Methylosinus sp. H3A: one gene and its partner. Each later gene encodes a partner of the first gene's protein in a complex. Links are inferred from orthologs where the notes say so. Each region holds a gene or a part of one and is shown on either strand. Other genes may lie near its edges.

What was found.
Region 2: the proteins of uvrB (region 1) and IY145_RS11655 are in contact, whole or in part, in a crystal structure (PDB 7EGT), measured with the Thermus thermophilus proteins. The link is inferred for Methylosinus sp. H3A from one-to-one orthologs. Residues at the interface, in WP_096411307.1 of Thermus thermophilus: Glu23, Leu25, Arg26, Asp27, Gly28, Glu29, Arg30, Phe31, Arg55, Glu326, Asp327, Phe328, Glu379, Ser382, Gln383, His398, Gly400, Arg401; in WP_096412145.1 of Thermus thermophilus: His654, Arg656, Phe657, Gln666, Asp668, Glu669, Lys680, Arg681, Leu682, Ser683, Lys685, Tyr686, Ala687.

What each region holds. Positions count from the first base shown.
Region 1 is NZ_JADNQW010000005.1:4,253,294-4,260,222, reverse strand. Bases 1,205-4,294 are described here. They hold uvrB (excinuclease ABC subunit UvrB), read left to right. Parts: upstream 1,205-1,546; coding sequence 1,547-4,042; downstream 4,043-4,294. Other genes in these bases: IY145_RS22680 (hypothetical protein), read right to left, coding at 4,100-4,294; IY145_RS22690 (MarR family winged helix-turn-helix transcriptional regulator), read left to right, coding at 1,205-1,480. Also shown: IY145_RS22695 (MFS transporter), read right to left, coding at 1-868; more of IY145_RS22690, read left to right, coding at 968-1,204; more of IY145_RS22680, read right to left, coding at 4,295-4,600; IY145_RS22675 (ATP-dependent RecD-like DNA helicase), read left to right, coding at 4,800-5,891; IY145_RS22670 (MarR family winged helix-turn-helix transcriptional regulator), read left to right, coding at 5,966-6,418; IY145_RS22665 (SCP2 sterol-binding domain-containing protein), read left to right, coding at 6,503-6,929. UniProt on the Escherichia coli protein: The UvrABC repair system catalyzes the recognition and processing of DNA lesions. A damage recognition complex composed of 2 UvrA and 2 UvrB subunits scans DNA for abnormalities.
Region 2 is NZ_JADNQW010000005.1:1,855,610-1,862,503, reverse strand. What follows is about bases 3,840-6,894. They hold IY145_RS11655 (ATP-dependent helicase), read left to right. Parts: upstream 3,840-4,235; coding sequence 4,236-6,554; downstream 6,555-6,894. Other genes in these bases: IY145_RS11650 (transcription termination/antitermination protein NusG), read left to right, coding at 6,889-6,894; IY145_RS11660 (hypothetical protein), read right to left, coding at 3,840-4,087. In the rest of the region: IY145_RS11680 (host attachment protein), read left to right, coding at 1-302; IY145_RS11675 (transporter substrate-binding domain-containing protein), read right to left, coding at 357-1,205; IY145_RS11670 (glycosyltransferase), read left to right, coding at 1,318-3,282; IY145_RS11665 (ribbon-helix-helix domain-containing protein), read left to right, coding at 3,290-3,598; more of IY145_RS11660, read right to left, coding at 3,614-3,839. UniProt on the Escherichia coli protein: A helicase with DNA-dependent ATPase activity. Unwinds DNA duplexes with 3'-5' polarity. Translocates on single-stranded DNA with 3'-5' polarity. Initiates unwinding more efficiently from a nicked substrate than double-stranded DNA.

The DNA of each region.
Region 1 (6,929 bases):
CGACGAGCGGCGCGCGGCGATCGGGAAAGCGGCCGATGACGGCGGAAACGCCGAGACCCGCCACGACCTCCGCAACGGTGACGGCGGCGAGCAGATAGCCGCTCATCTCGCGGCTCTGGCCGAGGCTCATGTAATAGGGCGGCAGCCAGGCGAGAACCAGCGTGTAAGCGCCGGTGCCGATCCCGAAGAACAACATCAATGTCCAGGCGCGGCCCTTGCGCCAGAGCGGATCGTGTATGTCATCGGGCGTCGCCTCGGTCGTTCGTGACGCGAGCGGCAGCGCCAGCCAGCCGATCGTCGCGACAACGGCCGGAAGCGCCCAGACCGCGAGGGCGCCGGGCCAGTCGAGCGCTCTCGCCAGTCCGGGCGCCGACGCCGCGGCAAGTGCGGCGCCGCCCATTATGGCGGTGGTGTAGAGTCCCATGGCGCGCCCGACGCCGGCGCCGAAGCGCTCCTTGATGACGCCGGGCAGAAGCGCCTGGATGACGGCGACGCCCAATCCGGCGCCGGCGGCCGTCGACAACATTCCGGATGCGTCGTTCCAAACCGCCCGGCTCGCGCAGGCCAGAGCGATCGTCGCTATTCCCAGAGCAATGATGCGCTTCGTTCCGAAGCGCCGCCGCAGGCGCCCGCCGGCGAAGGCGCCGAGCCCCAGGAGAAAAACAGGCAGCGTGGTGAGAAGCCCCGCTTCGGCCGAAGTCAGCCCGGTGGAGCTTTCGATGAGATCGAGCAGTGGTCCCAGTCCTGCAATGACCGGGCGGAGATTGAGCGCGAGCAGGATGATCGCGGTCAGGATCAGGCCATTGCCGACCGCGCTCGCCGGATGGGACGGACGCGGGTCCAGGGCGTCATCTAATTGTGTAGTCATGAGATTTCTCCGTCGAAAGCCCGGGGTCGAAGGCGATTGCCATCCGATCGCCGGACCGCTACTATCTTTGCACAAAGTATCTTGATATCGAGATATATCATGTCGAATGCCGATAGGTCAGAGGACCGCGCGGCGATCGCCGCCCGCCAATGGCGGAGCGAACGGCCGGATCTGGATTCATTCCCGATGGAGGCGGTGGGCCGGCTGCTCGAGTTGGCGCAGCTCATCGTCCGCGACCGGCTCAACCCTGTGTTCGTCCGCTTCGGACTACAGAATGGCGAGTTCGATGTCCTGGCGACGCTGCGCCGATCGGGTCCGCCTTACGCCTTGACGCCCACGGCGCTCTATGAGGCGACGATGATTTCGTCGGGCGGCATGACCGCGCGCATCGACCGGCTGGAAAAGGCCGGCCATGTCCGGCGCGTCAAACACCCGACGGATCGGCGCGGCACGTTGGTGGCTCTGTCCGACGAAGGCAAGTCGCTGATCGACGACGCCCTATCGATTCATGTCCAGACCGAGCGGACGATACTGGCGGCGCTGAGCGATGACGAGCAGAAGACGCTCGATCGTCTGCTCGCCAAGCTGCTCGCCCGCGTTGAAGGCGAGTGAAATCCGTTTCGTCGGGACTCCTCTTCCCGCTTCCATCCTCGCGCGTCCGGGGTCATATTCGCGGCCATGGCCTCTGCTCCGAAAAAGCCGAAAAACCCCGCCCGCCCGACGCGCGCCAAGGCCGCCAAGCCCGAGGTGTCGCCGATCGCGCCGCATTTGCAGGCGCTGCTCAATCCCGGTCTCGCCGAGCGGCAGGCCGGCTTCGAGGAGGCGCCGCAGGCCGCCTATGACGCCGGCGGGGACGAGGCGCCGGCCGAGACGCTCGACCTCGGAGGTTCGGGCGGCGTGTCGGCGACGATGGAGAGCCTCGAGCAGCTTTTGAAGCTCGGCGATCCGAACCTGCGCGAGACCAAGCCCTGGACGCCGCATCGGCCGGAGCGGCCGCAAAAGAGCGAGGGCGGCGTCAAATTCGACCTCGTCTCCGACTATCAGCCGCGCGGCGACCAGCCGCAGGCGATCGAGGAGCTGGTCGCCGGCATCGAGGCGAATGAGCGCGATCAGGTGCTGCTCGGCGTCACCGGCTCCGGCAAGACTTTCACCATGGCGCAGGTGATTTCGCGCACGCAGCGGCCGGCGCTGGTGCTGGCGCCGAACAAGACGCTCGCCGCTCAGCTCTACGGCGAGTTCAAGAGCTTTTTTCCCAATAACGCCGTCGAATATTTCGTCTCCTATTATGATTATTATCAGCCCGAGGCCTATGTGCCGCGCACCGACACCTATATCGAAAAAGAATCCTCGGTGAATGAGCAGATCGACCGCATGCGCCACGCCGCCACGCGCTCGCTGCTGGAGCGCGACGACGTCATCATCGTCGCCTCCGTGTCCTGCATCTACGGCATTGGCTCGGTCGAGACCTATACGGCGATGACCTTCGGCGTCAGCATGGGCGAGAAGCTGGAGCAGCGCCAGCTCGTCACCGATCTCGTGGCTCTGCAATATCGGCGCATCGGCTCGGATTTCACGCGCGGCACCTTTCGCGTGCGCGGCGATACGGTCGATATTTTCCCGGCCCACTATGAAGACCGTGGCTGGCGCATCTCCTTCTTCGGCGACGAGGTGGAGTCGATCTGCGAATTCGATCCGCTGACGGGAAAGAAGACGCAGGATCTCGAATTCGTGAAGGTCTACGCCAATTCGCATTATGTGACGCCGCGCCCGACGCTGTTGCAATCGATCAAGGCGATCAAGGACGAGCTGCGCGGGCGGCTCGGCGAGCTGAACAACGCCGGGCGCCTCGTCGAGGCGCAGCGATTGGAGCAGCGCACGCGCTATGATCTCGAGATGATGGAGGCGACGGGCTCTTGCGCCGGCATCGAGAATTACTCGCGTTATCTCACCGGGCGCAGGCCCGGCGAGCCGCCGCCGACTTTGTTCGAATATCTGCCGGACAATTCCATCGTCTTCGCGGACGAGAGCCATGTGAGCATTCCGCAGATCGGCGCTATGTATAAGGGCGACTTTCGCCGCAAGGCGACGCTCGCCGAATATGGCTTTCGCCTGCCGTCCTGCATGGACAATCGTCCGCTGCGCTTCGAGGAATGGGACGCGATGCGCCCGCAATCGGTCGCCGTCTCGGCGACGCCGGGCAATTGGGAAATGGAGCGCACGGGCGGCGTCTTCGTCGAGCAGGTCATTCGCCCGACGGGCCTCATCGATCCGCCAGTGGAGATACGTCCCGCGCGCTCGCAGGTCGACGATCTGCTCGGCGAGGTGAAGGAAGTCAGCCAGGCCGGCTATCGCTCGCTCGTCACCGTGCTGACCAAGCGCATGGCGGAAGACCTCACCGAATATCTGCACGAGAATGGCGTGCGCGTGCGCTACATGCATTCGGACATAGACACGATCGAGCGTATCGAGATCATTCGCGATCTGCGCCTCGGCGCTTTCGACGTGCTGGTCGGCATCAACCTGCTGCGCGAAGGATTGGATATTCCCGAATGCGGCTTCGTCGCCATTCTCGACGCCGATAAGGAAGGATTCCTGCGTTCCGAGACCTCGCTGGTGCAGACGATCGGCCGCGCCGCGCGCAATGTCGACGGGCGCGTGATCCTCTATGCGGATCACGTCACCGGCTCGATGAAACGCGCCATGGACGAGACCGACCGCCGCCGCGCCAAGCAGCAGGCCTATAACGCCGAGCATGGCATCACGCCGGCGAGCATAAAGCGCGATATCGCCGATATCTTGGGCTCGCTCGCCGAGCAGGATCATGTGACCGTGGACGCAGGCCTCTCCGAGCTGGCGCCGGGGCACAATATGCAGGCGACGCTCGCCGATCTCGAGAAGCGCATGAAGGCCGCCGCCGCCGATCTCGCCTTCGAGGAGGCTGCGCGTCTGCGCGACGAGATTTCCCGCCTGCAACGCGCCGAGCTTCTCGCCGAGGCCAATCCGTTGATGCGCCCGCGCGGAAGGGGAGGGGAGGCGCCTGCGATCTCCGGCACGCGCGCCCATAAGCCGACCGACGCCGATATGGGGCCGCATAATTTCGGCGGCGGCGAAGCGCGGCCGCTGTCGCGCCCCGCGCCGCGATCCATGGCGGGCAAGGGGAAGCTGAACAAATAGCGAAGTTGGTGAAGGGAAAGCCTAGATAGGCGATCTCTCGTTCGTCTCCTTTATTGGTCAGGTTGAAAAATCACAAACAATTTCGCCGTTGGATCCCTTGGGAATTTTGGCGGAATGACCAAAGGGAGCGCTCTCCGGGTCTGCTTTTAGAGCGTGGTCCGCCGCCGAAACTTCGGTTCCGAAAACGCGCAGCACCGCGGAACGCGGTTCCGAGAATCGAATCCGCCATTGCTGTACGCCGTTTCCATTTCCCACCGCGAACTCCAGCTCTTGCAACTCGAGTCCTCGCCAAAATCCGTCCAGCGGCACCACGACCTGCGTATATTCGCCCTTGTTGACGGATCGCGCTTTGCCAACTCCGGCTCTTATCTCGGGAGGAATTTTTACGCGAACCGACTGGTTTACTTGCGTATTCTTGGAGTCTGCGTCATTGCCGTAGCGATCTCCGATATTTTTATGGAGAGTCGCGAAAGCTTGTGATTGACGACAGCTCGCTGCTTCGTTGAAGAACGCGTCGAAATCGACAGGGTCAGCGTGTAGAGGAGTCACAAAAAGCATAGCGATTCCGCACCACAGACTTCGCATGGCCGCTCTCAATCTATTTTTGTTGAACCTGAGCTATTTGATTTTCCTGGGACTGGCTTGTCAAGGGCGGTGCGGGCGTCCATTCGGCGCGGGAATTGTTTTGACACTTGCCGCGCTCCGCCGCTTCCGCCATCCTGGCCGCGATACAATCGATCGAGTCGAAAAATTTCCCATGCCCGTCTGGTCCAATGAACAAGAGCGCGCGCTCTCGGCCGTCGCCGCATGGCTGAAGGACGGCCGCGCGCAGCTGTTTCGTCTGTTCGGCTATGCCGGCACGGGCAAATCGACGCTTGCGCAACATATCGCCGAGAGCGTCGACGGCGACGTCGCCTTCGGCGCTTTCACCGGCAAGGCGGCGTTGGTGATGCGCTCCAAGGGGTGCAAGGATGCGCGCACCATTCACAGCCTCATCTATCGCGCCACCGATACGGAGACCGAGGAGCCCGCCTTCGAGCTGAACGAGGACAGCGACGCGGCGAAAGCCAAGCTCATCATCATCGACGAATGCTCCATGGTCGACGAGGAATTGGGCCGCGATCTGCTCTCCTTCGGCAAGAAGGTGCTGGTGCTCGGCGATCCGGCGCAATTGCCGCCGGTGAAGGGCGGCGGCTATTTCACCGAATCGGAGCCCGATGTGATGCTGACGGAAGTGCATCGGCAGGCCGCGGATAATCCGATCGTGCGCCTCTCCATGATCATTCGCGAGGGCGGGCGGCTCGATTACGGCGTCTATGGCGAGACGCAAGTGGTGCGGCGCGACGCGCTCGATCCCGCGCTCATCACCAACGCCGATCAGGTGCTCGTCGGCCTCAATCGCACGCGCCGCGCCTATAATAATCGGCTGCGGCAGCTGCGTGGTTTTGTCGGCACGCTGCCGCAATCGGGCGAGAAGCTTGTCTGCCTGCGCAATAATCGCAAGAAGGGCCTGCTCAATGGCGCGCTGTTCAAGGTGAAGAGCGCCGGCGCTCTGCGGCGCGGCAAGGTGCGCCTGCTGGTCGAGCCGGAGGAGACGGCGGGAAAATTCCAGCGCGTCGGCGTGCTGCCGCAGTTCTTCGAAGGAGGCGACGCCGAGATTCCCTTTGCGCAGCGCAAGGATACGGATGAGTTCGATTTCGGCTATTGCCTCACCGTGCATAAGGCGCAGGGCTCGCAATGGGACGATGTCGCTTTGTTCGACGAATCCTTCGCCTTTCGCGAGCATCGCGCGCGCTGGCTCTACACTGGCGTCACCCGCGCCGCGCGGCGGCTGACAGTGGTGGCGTGAAAAATCGCAGCATTGCGAAGCGATCCAGCTCTGGCGCTTGACGTCGGCGCAATAGAGGCACATACATCTTTCTCATGAGCGAGCCTGATCCGGCCGAAGTCAGAGCCTGCGCGCAGAGCTGCGCCGTGGCCAATGTGCGCCGCGCGGCGCGTGCGATCGGCAAGCTCTATGCGGAGAGTCTCGGTGGGCTCGATCTCGAGCCGACGCAATATTCGCTGCTCGTCGCCTGTTCGCTCGCGGAAGGATGGACGGTCAGCAAGCTGGCCGAGATTTTCGTGCTGGACCGCAGCGCGCTCGCGCGCAATCTCGCGGTGATGGAGAAGCGTGGGCTCTTGCGTGTGAAGACGGGCGAGGATCGCCGCACCCGCGAGGTGACTCTGACGAAACAGGGCCGCGCGACTCTGGCGAAAGCGCTGCCGCTCTGGCGCGCGGCGCAGACGCGGGCGGAAGAGAAATTCGGCGCCGAACGATTGGCGCGTCTCGTCGGTGAATTGCGCGCGCTTGCCGTGGCCGTTCAGGAAGAGTGACGTTTGCGCGCGTCCTGCATGCGCAAAATCATGCGCAGAAAGGGGTATATGCACATGTCTGCCGATGCTCACGAAATCCTCTCGATGGTCCGTTCGCCGATGACGCCGGCGTCGGTTTTCGAAGCGCGGCGGTTACGCGAAATGGCGCTCGCCGCCGGAGCCGACGATGTCGGTTTCGTCTCGATCGACGATCCGGTTATCGCTTTCGAGCGCGAGGAGATTCTCGCGGCCTTCCCTTTTGCGAAGAGCCTCGTCTCCTTTGTCATGAAGATGAATCGCGAGAACATCCGCAGCCCGGCGCGATCCGCCGCCAATGTGGAGTTTCATCGCGTCGGCGACGAGACGGACGCCGTCGCGCATCGCCTCTCGCGAATGCTCGAGGATTTGGGCGTTCGCGCCGCCTATCCCTCCATGGCCTTTCCGATGGAGGCGACGCGCTGGCCCGGAAAAATGTGGGTCGTCTCGCACAAGCCTGTCGCCGTCGCGGCCGGGCTCGGGAAAATGGGCATAC
Region 2 (6,894 bases), 2.4 Mb from region 1 along the record:
CTGGCCGCGTTTACGGCACGGCGGGAGCGCCGCGCAGCGCCGTCGAGAACGCCGATTGGCACGAGCTGGAGAAGGAACATTTCGCCCATCAGATCGCCGAGCGGATCAACACCGCCGCCGAAGCGGGCGAATTGAGCGAGATCGTCATCATCGCCCCGCCGCGTGTGCTCGGCGAGCTGCGCCAGGAGTTGTCACCAAAAGCCAAGAGCAAGGTGAAGGGCGAGCTGGACAAGGATCTGACCCGCCATCCCCTGCCCGAGATCGAAAAGGCCCTCGCGCGCGAGTTCCGCGCGGAAGGATGAGGTTTCGCGTCTCCCCGCCCCTCCCCGCTCACGCGGGCGAGGGAACGGGGCGTCTCAATAAGGCCCCACCGGAAAATATTTGAGATAGAGCTCCGTATAGGCGCCCTTCTGGGCGACGCGCGCCAGCGCGTAATCCAGCGCGCGGCGCAGCGCGTTATTGTTCTTCTTCACTGCTATGCCGACGCCGTCGCCGAAAAAGGTCGGATCCGAATAGGGCCCGTCCTTGAACATGCAGCAATCGGCGGCGTCCGCGCCATTGAGCCAGAAGGAGAGCGAGATGGCGTCGCCGAACATCGCATGGGCGCGGCCCTCCTTCAGCGCGCTGCGCGCCTGTTGCGCGCTCGGATAGGTCGCGAGAGTCGAGGCGGGAAAGAAATTCCGCAGAAAAGCCTCATGCGCGCTGTCGGCGGCCACCGCGATGGTGCGGTCGGCGAGCGCGGCGGGCGTCGCGCCGGGCAGCACCGAATCCTTGCGAACGACGAAACGGCCGGGCGTCGTGTAATAGGGCGCGGTGAAGTCGAGCTTCTTGCGCGCCTCGGCGGTGATGGCGAAAGAGGCGATGGCGGCGTCGCCCGCGTTCTCGTCCAGCGCTGCGATCAACGTGTCCCAGCGCCGGCGCTGGATGGTGCAGGGAAGCTCGAGCTCCTCGCAAATGGCGCGCGCCAGATCGACGTTGAAGCCGGCGATCGCGCCGTCCGGCAGGGCGAAGTCGAAGGGCGGGTAATCATCCTCTGTGAGAAAACGGATTTGCTTGAGACCGGCGAGGTCGGGCTTGTCCATTTTGCGCGCCGGATCCCAAAAAGTCGGGGCCGCGGCGACCGCGGTCTCCGCGCGCGCCGACGAGACGACGGACGCCGCCGCAAAAACGAGGGCGACACGCAGAGCGAAGGAGAAGCTTGTCAAAATTTCGCTTCTGCGCCAAGCTTCAGCCATAGTTCTCTTTTCGCAGATCATTCGAGGCCTCGGGAGCGCCCGGCGCGGACGGAGCCCGGCGCGTCGTGGCGGAGATTAGCGTATGAGCGTGAATCCGGTCGATAGGGTTTCGCCGTATCCGCCGGTTCCGCATCGCGACGACAGCTCCGGCTTCGCGCGCCGCCGCGAGGGCTCGACCGAGGCCACGCTCGCCCGCCAGCGCGCGCGCCCGGCGCCGGAGACGCTCGCGCCCGGCGCCGGGCGGCCGCTTCCGCCCGAGATCGCCTTTCTCGCCGCCCATGGCGCGCCGCTGGTCATGCTGCAATATGGCGCGACCATCGCCCGGCGTCAGGACGCCGAGGCCGACGCCGTGCTGATCGCCGAAGGGCTGATCTCCGAGGAGCGCTTCTATCGCATCCTCGCGACGGAGCTGCAGGTTCCCTATCTCGAGGCCCCGCCCGCGCTTGAGCCCTCGGAGAGCCTCGAGCTGGACGCCGCCCGCGGCTACGCCCGTTTCGCCGAGGAGCCGAGGGGGCTGCGCTGGCTGTTCGCGCCGCGCGGCGAGGAGATCGTGAGGCTCGTCGGCGTGACGCGCTCGTCCGCCGGGCGGCCGCTCTTCGCCATCACCGCCCCGTCCTTGTTCGAGGAGGCGCTGCGCCGCTCCTCCGCGCGCCGGCTGGCAGAGGCCGCCGCCTATTCGGTGGAGCGCGTCGAGCCGGAGCTGGCGGCGCGGCGCGCGCTCGGCGACGGCGCTCCGAGCGTCTTCGTGCTCGCCAATCTCTTGCTGCTCGCGGCCTGGCTCGCGCCCACGCCGGCGATCTCATTGAGCGTCTCGACGCTGCTCGCTCTGCTGTTTCTCGCCAATATCGGCCTGCGTCTCTATGTCTGCGCGATGCGCGGGCGGGGCTGCGAGACGGCGCCCGCGCTGGAGGAGCGCGATCTGCCCGTCTATTCGATCGTCATAGCGCTGTATGACGAGGCCGGCGTCGTCCCGCAATTGACCGGGGCGCTCGACGCGATCGACTATCCGCGCGCCAAGCTCGACGTCAAATTCGTCGTCGAACACGACGACGCCGAGACGGCCGCGGCCTTGCGCGCCATGCGTCTGCGGCCGGGCTGGGAGATCATCGTCGCGCCGCCCGGCGAGCCGCGCACCAAGCCGCGCGCGCTCAATGTGGCGACGCCCTTTCTGCGCGGCTCGCTCGTCGCCGTTTTCGACGCCGAGGATCTGCCCGATCCAGCGCAGTTGCGGAAGGCGGCGGCGCTGTTCGCCGTCGCCGACGAAAAGCTCGCCTGCCTGCAAGCGAGCCTCTTCATCCACAATCATCGGCGCGGCTGGGCGACGGCCATGTTCTGCATCGATTACGCCGTATTGTTCGATGTTTTCGACAAGGGCGCCTCGGCAGCCGGCCTGCCCTTTTTCCTCGGCGGCTCCTCCAATCATTTTCGCGTGTCGGCGCTGCGCGCGGTCGGCGCCTGGGACGCCTATAATGTGACCGAGGACGCCGATCTCGGCCTGCGGCTGGCGCGCCGCGGCTATGCGATCCGCACCTTCTCCTCGCGCACGCAGGAGCAGGCGCCGACGCGCTTTTCCGCGCTGGTGGCGCAGCGCGCCCGCTGGATGAAGGGCTGGATGCAGACCGCTCTGGTCCATTGCCGCGACCCGGCCGCTTTTTTCGGCGATCTCGGCGCCCTGCGCGGAGCGGCGACGCTGGCGATTTTCGCAGGCGGCTTCCTCGCGCCGCTCCATGCGCCGATCTTCCTTTGCTTTCTGATCTATGATTTCGCCTTCGGATCGCTGCTGACGCCGACCACGCTCGGCGACGGGCTCGCCAGCGGCCTTTTTTGCCTCGTCGCCTCGAGCGGCGTCGCGGCGAGCGCCTGGCCGCGCCTCGTCGCCATGCAGGACGCCGAAATATTATGGCTCTGGCCCGCGCTGCTGCGCTGGCCGCTGTGGAGCCTCATGCTGGCCCTCGCCTCCTGGCGCGCCTTGCGCGACCTGCGCCTGCGGCCCTTCTATTGGGACAAGACGGAGCATTTTCCGATCGCGGGAGTGCGGAACGGATGAGACCGGAATGACCCGCAGACGCGCCCGCGCGCCTTCGACGACGGCCCCGCCAGCCGCCGCGACGGCGGCCAAGGACGACAAGGCTTCGACGGTCGCCAAACATTCGCTGGTGATCGCCGGCCACAGCACCAGCGTGTCGTTGGAGCGCATCTTCTGGGAGGCGCTGAAGGCGGCCGCCGAGCAGGAGGGCTGCTCGCTCGCCGGCCTCGTCGCGCGGATAGACGCCGGACGCGGCCGCGCCAATCTCTCCTCGGCGCTGCGCGTCTACGCCATGGAGCGGGCGCTCGGCCGCAGTCGGGATACAGACCAAAGGTGACGTTGGTCGGCCCCCTCACTCCACCTTCTTCCAATTCTCCTCGAAATACCCTTCCCCATCGAGCGGCGCGACCTGCTTGCCCGCCCGCGCGGTCTTGCCGACGCATTTCCATTCGTAGATCGTGTCATGGCCGGTCGCGACCATGGGAATGAAATCCGACCCCGGATTCTCCCGGCAATATTGCGTCGCGCCGGGCAGCGAGCGCGCCTTGTTCGCCTTGAAGCAGGGGAGATTGGCGCCGACGACGCAGGCCAGCGTCCGGCCGCCCGAGCAGCGGTAATAGGCCGCCCCCACGGGGAAATCGCTCGCGAGGCCGAAAGCGCGGCGGATCGCCGGCGAGAGAGAGGCCGGAGCCTCATGCGGCGCGGAGCGCGCCCCCGCCGCGCAGAGCTGCGCGGAAGGCCCGGCCGAGGCCGCGGCCGGGGCGGCGAGGGTCGCGAGAAGACCGAAAAGCATAGCGGCGCGGCGGCAGGCCGAGAGCTCGGGCATGGGTTTCTCCCTTGGGAATAGCGGCGCGGCGGGCTTTTCCTCCGTGACAGGCGGCCCTGCGGTCTCCACATTGGGGGCAAATCGCGAATCGGACAATGATTCGCCTTCCGTTCTCCTGTATCCTACGCGTCGAAGGAGCCCCAACGCCTTGTCACGTCCTGCGCCGCCGGAAGATTTCACGCCGCTCGAAGGCGGCATCGCCGCGCGCGCGCTCGCTGGACGCGGGCGTTTTCTGGACGCGCTCAATCCCGAGCAGCGCGCCGCCGTCGAGACGATAGAGGGCCCGCTGCTGGTGCTCGCCGGCGCCGGCACCGGCAAGACGCGCGTGCTGACCACGCGCATCGCGCATATTCTCGGCAGCGGGCGGGCGCGGCCGTGGGAAATCCTCGCCGTCACCTTCACCAACAAGGCCGCGCGCGAGATGCGCGAGCGCGTCGAGACGCTGGCCGGCCCCGGCGCCGAGGCGCTGCAATGGCTCGGCACTTTTCACGCGATCAGCGCGAAAATCCTGCGCCGCCACGCCGAGCTGGTGGGGCTGAAGTCGAATTTCACCATTCTCGACACGGACGATCAAATCCGCCTGCTGAAGCAGGTGCTGCAGGCCGAGAATATAGACGACAAGCGCTGGCCGCCGCGCGGGCTCGCGCATCAGATCGACGCCTGGAAAAACCGCGGCCTCTCACCCGAGCATGTTCCCGCCGGCGAGGCGCAGAGCTTTGCGGACGGCAAGGGCAAGAAGCTCTATGCGCTCTATCAGGAGCGGCTGAAGGTGCTGAACGCCGTCGATTTCGGCGATCTGCTGCTCGAGTCTTTGCGGCTCTTTCGCGAGAATGTGGATGTACTCGACGAATATCGTCAGCGCTTCAAATATATTCTCGTCGACGAATATCAGGACACCAACACCGCGCAATATTTGTGGCTGCGCCTGATCGCGCAGGGCCGGCACAATGTCTGCTGCGTCGGCGACGACGATCAGAGCGTCTATGGATGGCGCGGCGCGGAAGTGGAAAATATTCTGCGCTTCGAGAAGGATTTTCCCGGCGCGAAAATCGTGCGGCTCGAGCGTAATTATCGCTCGACGGGGCATATTCTCGCGGCGGCCTCGCATCTCATCGCGCGCAATGAGGGACGGCTCGGCAAGACGCTGTTCACCGAAGGCGCCGATGGCGAGAAGCCCAGCGTCACCGGCGTGTGGGACAGCGAGGAGGAAGCGCGCGCGATCGGCGAAGATATCGAGCAATTGCAGCGCAAGGGGCATAATCTCGAGGAGATCGCCATTCTCGTGCGCGCGTCTTTCCAGATGCGCGAGTTCGAGGAGCGCTTCATCACGCTCGGCCTGCCCTATCGCGTGATCGGCGGCCCGCGCTTCTATGAGCGGCTGGAGATACGCGACGCGCTCGCCTATCTGCGCTGCGTCGCGCAACCGTTCGACGATCTCGCCTTCGAGCGCATCGTCAATACGCCCAAGCGCGGATTGGGCGACGCGACGCTGCAAGTGCTGCATGAATATTCGCGCCGCGAAAGCGCGCCGCTGATGCAGGCGGCGCGGGTGATCGTCGAGACGGAGGAGCTGAAGCCAAAGCCCCGCGCGACGCTGCGGGCGCTGATCGCCGATTTCGATCGCTGGCGCAATCTCATCGACACGACGCCGCAGAACGAGCTCGCGGAAATGGTGTTGGACGAGTCGGGCTACACGCAGATGTGGCGCGACGACAAGACGCCGGAAGCGGCGGGCCGGCTCGAGAATTTGAAAGAGCTGGTGCGCGCGATGGAGGAATTCCCCGATCTCGCGGGCTTTCTCGAGCATGTGTCGCTGGTCATGGAGACGGACGAGGCCGCCGATCGACAGCGCGTGTCGATCATGACGCTGCATGGCGCCAAGGGCCTCGAATTCGAGACCGTGTATCTGCCGGGCTGGGAAGAAGGGCTGTTCCCGCATCAGCGCTCGCTGGACGACAGCGGCCGCGCGGGATTGGAGGAGGAGCGCCGCCTCGCCTATGTGGGCATCACGCGCGCAAAGCGGCGGCTCAAAATTTTCTTCGCCACCAATCGCCGCATTCATGGCCTGTGGCAGACGACGCTGCCCTCGCGCTTCCTCGACGATCTGCCGGCGGCGAGTGTGGAAGTGACGGAGGCTTCCGGCGGCTCGCAATATGGCTCTTACGGCGTGTCGCGCTTCGCCAATATGGACAGCTATGGCTCGAGCTATTCGACGCCGGGCTGGAAGCGCGCGCAAACCGCGCGCGAGACCGCGTCGAACAAGCCCGCGCGCCGAGCGCCGCCGACGATCGAAGGGGAAGTGCTGGCAAAGTCGTCCGCGAGCTCGCGCTTTGCGATCGGCGCGCGCGTGTTTCACCAGAAATTCGGGCCCGGCACAGTGGCCAATGTCGACGGCAACAAGCTGCAGGTCGATTTCGACAAGGCCGGGCGGAAGATGGTGCTCGAGAGCTTCATCGAGCGAGCCTGACGGGCTTTGCCGCTCGAATCACACCGTTGTCCACAGGCGTTCGCAATTTGCAACACGGGACACAGCCGTATATGATCGCCGCATTGCCTGAACAGAAAGCGGATTGATCATGCCCATTTCCTCTATCGACCAGTCCCTTCTCCAGCTCATCGTCGCGAGTTCATGAAGCGCTCCCGCGTGCAGCCGAATTGACCTCTCGCCGAACGGCGAGCGAAGCGATCGTCATATCCGTCTGCGCCTCAGAACTTGCGTCGCATCGCCTCATTCTGCGCGGGCAATCCGCAGCGGAGCGTGATCCGTCGTCACCGGATCGATGAAGCAGTCGAGGTCCAACATGGTG